Regions from separate parts of the Devosia sp. BK genome, predicted to be linked through region 1. Evidence: predicted binding sites of a transcription regulator. Region 1 holds the regulator's gene; the other holds the start of a gene.

Region 1 (3,504 bases):
GTTGCGTCGGTCCCCGCAACCCCGCTCGATCAGGCCGCCGCCCTTCCCGTCCAGATCTATCTCTGGCAGGGCAATGAAAACCGCAATTTCTTCGAGCCCCGCACCGCAGCCGCCATCATGGTGCTGCTTGGGGTAATGATCCTGCTCAACGGCGTGGCGATCTATCTCCGCTCCCGCCTTGAAAAGCGCGCTTAAGGAGTGTGATCCAAATGGATATGCTTGCCGGCAAGGTAAAGAAGACCTCCCAGAACCTGGACTCCGCTATGAACCCGACTGACGTGCTTGACCGCCCTATCCGCCTGACCGCCCGCGACGTCACCGTCCACTATGGCGCCAAGCAAGCCCTGCACGGCATTTCGATCGACATTCCTGACCGCGCCGTCACCGCCTTCATCGGGCCATCGGGCTGCGGCAAGTCGACCTTCCTGCGCTGCATCAATCGCATGAACGACACCATCGAAGGCGCCAAGGTCGGCGGCACTATCAAGCTCGATGGCGAGGACATCTATGCCCAGGATCTGGACGTGGTCGAACTGCGCGCCCGCATCGGCATGGTCTTCCAGAAGCCCAATCCCTTCCCCAAGTCGATCTACGACAACGTCGCCTATGGCCCGCGCATCCATGGCCTCGCCCGTAACAAGACCGATCTCGACGAAATCGTCGTGTCATCGCTCCGCAAGGCCGGCCTCTTCGAAGAAGTGAAGGATCGTCTGGCCGAGCCCGGCACCGGCCTCTCCGGCGGCCAGCAACAGCGTCTTTGCATCGCGCGCGCCATCGCCGTTGGCCCCGAAGTGATCCTGATGGACGAGCCCTGCTCGGCCCTCGACCCGATCGCCACCGCCGTCATCGAAGAGCTGATCGACGAACTGCGCGAAAACTACACCATCGTCATCGTGACCCACTCGATGCAGCAGGCCGCCCGCGTCAGCCAGCGCACCGCCTTCTTCCATCTGGGCAATCTGATCGAACAGGGTCAGACCGAAGACATCTTCACCAATCCGGTGAACAAGCAGACCCAGGACTACATCATGGGCCGCATCGGCTGATCGCGGAACGAGGAGCCAACATCATGCCCACCAATAACAGCACGTCCGACCACATCGTCTCGTCCTTCACCGACGAGCTCAACACCCTGGCCCAGACCATTGCCGAAATGGGCGGCCAGGTCGAAGTCGCCATCGAGAACGGCACCAAGGCCCTTCTCAAGCTCGATCGCGAGCTGGCCGACCTCACCATCATCGCCGACCAGCGCATCGACGACATGCAGCGCAAGATCGACGAAATGGCCGTCTCCCTGATCGCCCGCCGCCAGCCGATGGCGAGCGACCTGAGATCGGTCATCACCGCCGTTCACGTCGCCAACGATCTCGAACGCGTCGGCGACATGGCCAAGCAACTGGCTCGCCGTTCGCTGAAACTCGAAGGCATCAACCTGCAGCCGACCTTCTACAATGGCGTCAAGAACATGACCGCCCTTGTCCTCCGTCAGCTCAAGGACTCCCTCGACGCCTATGCCAATCGCGATGCGGCAGCCGCCGTCGAAGTCTGCAACCGCGACGACGAAGTCGACGCCATGCACACCTCGCTCTTCCGCGAACTCTTGACCTACATGCTGGAAGATCCGCGCAACATCACCACCTGCACGCATCTCCTCTTCTGCGCCAAAAACCTCGAGCGCATCGGCGACCACGCGACCAACATCGCCGAACGCGCCTACTACCTGCAAACCGGCAAGCAACTCACGGCCGACGTCCAGGAACTGCACCGCACGCAGATCAAAGCGTAAACCCTTCCTTCCCCTCCCCCTCTTTCAGGGGGAGGCCGGGTGGGGGTAAACCACAAGAACCATGACTTTCGGCCAGACGTTGAGGCCGATCGATGGAGCACGCCTATGCCCGCGACCATTCTCGTTGTCGAAGACGAGGGCGATATCGCCATCCTCTTGCGCTATAATCTCGAAGCCGAAGGCTTTCGCGTCGTCACCGCCGAAACCGGCGACGAAGCCCAGCTCGCCATTCAGGACAAGCTGCCGGATCTGATCCTGCTCGATTGGATGCTGCCCGAGATTTCAGGCATCGAACTCTGCCGGCGTCTCCGCGCCCGCGAAGAAACCCAGCGCATCCCCATCATTATGCTCACCGCTCGCGGCGAAGAAGAAGAGCGCGTTCGCGGCCTTTCGACCGGCGCCGACGACTATGTCGTAAAGCCCTTCTCGGTCCCCGAACTGGTCGCCCGCATCCACGCCCTCCTCCGTCGCGCCAATCCGAACCTCGTGACGGCAGCGCTCAAGGTCGGCGATCTCGAACTCGACCGTACCACCCATCGCGTCCGCCGCTCCACCCGCGACGTGCACTTGGGCCCGACCGAATACCGCCTCCTCGAATATCTCATGCGCCATCCCGGCCGCGTCTATTCGCGCGAGCAGCTTCTCGATGGCGTCTGGGGCAATGACGTCTATGTCGATGAGCGCACCGTCGACGTCCATATCGGCCGCCTCCGCCGCGCCATCAATCGCGGCCGCGAAAGCGATCCGATCCGCACTGTCCGCGGCGCCGGCTACGCCTTCGACGAGCGCTTCGGCCAGCCAGCCTAGGCTGCAGCGCTCTTGACTGACTCGGCCTGATGCACGCTCACGCGATTGCGGCCGCTTGACTTGGCCGCATAAAGCGCCGCGTCCGCCTTCGAAAACGCCTGCCGCGGCTCCGCGCCTGCTTCATATTCGGCAATGCCGAAGCTCGCCGTAATCCGCAGATCGCCCGGCATATTGGCATGCCGCAGGTCACTGAATTTCTTGCGCAGCCGATCAGCCTCGATCATCGCCACCGCGATCGACCCGCCCGGCACCAGCACGGCAAATTCCTCGCCACCCAGACGCCCGGTCTGATAACCGCTCAAGCGCAACAGCTCGGCAAAGGCGCACAGCGCCTTGTCGCCCGCCGAATGGCCGAACCGGTCATTGATCGATTTGAAATGATCGATATCGCAGAAAATCACGCTGCCACCGGTCTTGCCGGCGACGCTCGCCAATTGATGAAACGCCTGGTGGTTCAAAAGCCCCGTGAGGCTGTCGAGCTCCGAGCGCCGCCGATAAGCCACGATGACGCCATTGATGATCCGCGCGAGCGTCAAAAGAATAGCTACAGCCGACAGCAATGCCGAGAGCATGAGCGTCGCCCGCTCGATATCGCCCGCACGAATGACCGCATAGGCGACGTCCGGCCCGTAGATGAACGGATAGGTCACCGCCCTGAAAATGAAGATGGCGAACAGCCCGCCGACCACCCCGATCAGGCCGTGATCGATAAAGCTGCGCGTCGGCAACTTGGCCAGCCGATAGATGCCGTCCCAAAGCGCCAGCGCACAAGCGATCTGAAACACCGGCGTCCGATAGCTGAACGGCACATCGGCCAGCTTCAGCGATACAGCTGCAAGAGTGAACACAGCCACAGCGCCATAGAGCCACCAGTTCCGGCTCCGCTGCCCAAGCGCCGCGCGAATGGCCTC
Region 2 (3,504 bases), 120 kb from region 1:
TCGTCGCCGACGACGCAGATATTGGCTTCCGGTGCCGGCTTCCCCTGCGCGAGCAATCGCAGCCACAGATACTGCGCCGTGTTGCTATCCTGATATTCGTCGACCAGCATGTATTTGAACTTGCGGTGATATTCGGCGAGCACTTCCGGATTTTCGCGGAACAGCCGGATGCACTCGAGCAGCAGATCGCCGAAATCGGTGGCGTTCAGCGTCTTCAGTCGCGCCTGGTAATCGTAATAGAGCTGACCGCCCTTGCCATTGGCGAAGTAACCGCTTTCAGAAGCGGGAACGTCCTTGGGCAGCCAACCGCGGTTCTTCCAGCCGTCGAGCATGTTGGCAAACTGCCGCGCCGGCCAGCGCTTTTCGTCGATATTGTCCGCCGCCAAAAGTTGCTTGATCAGCCGGATCTGGTCGTCGGTATCGAGAATGGTGAATTGCGGCTTGAGGTCGACCAGTTCGGCATGCGCTCGCAAAATGCGCGCCGAAACCGAGTGAAAGGTCCCCATCCATGGCAGGCCCTCGAAATTGGGCACAAATTCGTGGATGCGCTTCTTCATCTCGCTGGCGGCCTTGTTGGTGAAGGTCACCGCCAGAATCTGGCTTCCCCAAGCCATCCGCTGGTTGAGAATATGCGCAATGCGTGTCGTCAGCACGCGCGTCTTGCCCGTGCCCGCTCCTGCCAGCACCAGCAGCGGCCCCTCGGTCGTCATCACCGCGTCTTTCTGCTCGGGGTTTAGCCCACGCAGATAATCCGGCACTTGCCGGTTCAATTGACTGGTGATCGGCCCGCCGGCGGGGCGGGGCAGAGGGGCGGGTTCGACCATGGGCAAATCTTTCAGACCGTCGCAGGGGGCAGCGCGGCGAGCTTGACGAATCTCATTTTGTTCTCGTCGCAATATAGGGATGCAAGGCGTCCATGTATAGAAGCCGGGATCGTCACCCAAACGTCACAAGCCCGTCATGGCTTTGTTTTGCGCCGACCATAAGCGGAGCGGGCATCTCAAAGGGGACCCGCAAATGCATGCTTCCAAGCATCTTGGCGCGCTGACCGCAGCGCTGCTGCTTTCGACAGCCGGCGCGCACGCCGCCGAATACTTCAATCGCGTTTCGAGCTTCCCGGTTGCGCTCAATGCGCCCGAAGCCGAAGCCACCTCGGCCGAAATCATCACCGCCACCGACGACGGCATGACGCTGATCTATTCCGATAGCCCCAATGGCGGCATCGGCTTTGTCGATATCACCGACGCCAAGGCCCCGAAGCAAGCCGGCTATCTGGACATGGGTGGCGAGCCCACCTCCGTCACCGTCATCGGCGGCAAGGCCTATGTGGCCGTCAACACCTCTGAATCCTTCACCGAACCGTCGGGCAAGCTCGTTGTCGTCGATATCGCCGGCCAGTCGGTTGATGGCGAATTCGAGCTCGGCGGCCAGCCGGATTCCATCGCCCACAACAAGGACAACACCATCCTTGCCATCGCCATCGAAAACGAGCGCGATGAAGACGTCAACGACGGCGCTATCCCGCAAGCCCCTTCGGGCTACCTGACCCTCGTCACGCTGGATAACGGCGCCGTCACCGAAGCCGGCATCAAGAAAGTTGAGCTCACCGGCCTCTCGAAAATCGCGCCGGAAGATGCCGAGGCCGAATTCGTGTCGTTCAACGACAATGACGAAGTCGCCGTCACCATGCAGGAAAACAATTACGTCGTCATAGTCGACGCCAAGACGGCCACCGTCACTGGCGGCTTCGAAGCGGGCGAAACCGGTGTTGCCGGCGTCGATACCAAGAACGATGGCAAGATCGATTTCTCCGCCGATCTTAAGGTCGTTCCTCGGGAGCCCGATGCTGTCAAATGGCTCGACAATGATCGCCTGATCATCGCCAATGAGGGCGATTGGAATGGCGGCTCGCGCGGCTTCACCATCTTCAATCGCGATGGTTCGATCGCCTTCGACTCGGGCAATGCGCTCGACGTCAATGCCGCTCAGCTCGGCCACTATCCCGACTTCCGCAACAAGAAGGGTGTCGAGCCCGAAGGCCTCGAAGTCGCAACCTTTGGCGAAACCAAATATATCTTCATCGCCGAAGAACGCTCCTCGCTGATCGCGATCTACAAGGACACCGGCGCCGAGCCTGAATTCGTCCAGTCCGTCCCCTCGGGCATTTCTCCCGAGGGCCTCGTCGCCATTCCGGAACGCAACCTTTTTGCCACGGCCAATGAAGCCGATCTGCGGGAAGATGGTCTCGCCGGCTCGCATGTCATGATCTATGAGCTCGGCGAAGGCGAACCCGCCTATCCGCAGCTTATCTCTGATCTCGACGCAGACGGTCACCCGATTGGCTGGGCCGCCATTTCCGGCGCCGTTGCCGATGCTGAAAAGCCCGGCATTCTCTATGCCGTCAGCGATAGCGTGCTTTACGGCGAACCGGCGATCTACGAAATCGACGCGACCGCCCAGCCGGCCCGCATCGTCAAGAAGACCGTCATCGCCCGCAAGGGCGAAACGGCCCAGAAGCTCGATCTTGAAGGCATCACGCTCGACGGCGAAGGTGGTTTCTGGCTCGCCAATGAAGGCGATAGCGACAAGCTTGTGCCCCATGGGCTGATCCATGTCGATGCCGAAGGCGCCATTCAGGCGGAAGTCGGCTTCCCGGTCGATCTCCTCGCCGGCCAGAAGCGCTTTGGCGCCGAGGGCGTTGCCGCCATCGGTTCGGGCGACGACCTGACCCTCTGGGTCGCGGTCCAGCGCGAATGGGGCGACGACGAGAAGGGCTTCGTGAAGCTCCTGTCCTACACCCCGGCCACCAAGGAATGGGCTGCGGTCCGCTATCCGCTCGAAGCCGCGCCGGAAGGCGGCTGGGTTGGCCTCAGCGAAATCACTGTCCATGGCGAATATGCCTATGTCGTCGAACGCGACAACCAGATCGCCGATAAGGCTGGCCTCAAGGCCATCTACCGCGTGCCGGTGGCCGACCTCAAAGGTGCCGAACTCGGCGGCGAACTGCCTGTCGTCACCAAGGAACTGGTCCGCGATCTGATCCCCGACCTCGCCGCCAACAATGGCTATGTCGTCGATAAGGTCGAAAGCTTTGCCGTGGACTCGACCGGCAAGGGCTTTGTCATCACCGACAATGACGGCACCGACGACTCCTCGGGCGAGACCTTCTTCTGGTCCATCGATCTTCAGTAAGCACTGGACGCACTCAAATGGCCGGGCAATCGCCCGGCCAGCATCATTTGTGCGGGAGCGGGCACGCGCGCTCTGGATTCACCTGTCGGATTTGTGGCACCTCCACTTGCACAAGGGCGGTAAGTGCCTACACTTCCCGCGGGAATCTGACAGGCAGTCCGAAAAGCCGTGCTCAACCGCATCTACATCATCGTTGGTCTGGTCCTGATCCTGGCGCTTGCCGGTGCCTTCATCGTGCCGCGCTTCATTCATTGGGGCGATTATCGCGACCGCATGGAAATGCTTGCGGAGGGCGTCTTCGGCACCGACGTG

Evidence for each region. The regulator PhoB, encoded in region 1, activates phosphate uptake and scavenging genes when phosphate is short. The targets are predictions, from matches to a motif close to TGTCATNNANCTGTCAT.
Region 2: a site for PhoB is predicted at 946-962, ahead of DevBK_RS03420 (esterase-like activity of phytase family protein). Genes of this name have one in related genera too.

The regions. Positions count from the first base shown of each region.
Region 1 is NZ_JAIMBX010000001.1:593,813-597,316, reverse strand. Features, by position in the region: gene pstA (phosphate ABC transporter permease PstA) at 1-195, shown strand, start outside; gene pstB (phosphate ABC transporter ATP-binding protein PstB) at 264-1,046, shown strand; gene phoU (phosphate signaling complex protein PhoU) at 1,070-1,786, shown strand; gene phoB (phosphate regulon transcriptional regulator PhoB) at 1,892-2,593, shown strand; gene DevBK_RS02880 (GGDEF domain-containing protein) at 2,590-3,504, opposite strand, start outside.
Region 2 is NZ_JAIMBX010000001.1:712,110-715,613, forward strand. Features, by position in the region: gene DevBK_RS03415 (ATP-dependent helicase) at 1-824, opposite strand, end outside; gene DevBK_RS03420 (esterase-like activity of phytase family protein) at 1,018-3,192, shown strand; gene DevBK_RS03425 (AsmA family protein) at 3,361-3,504, shown strand, end outside.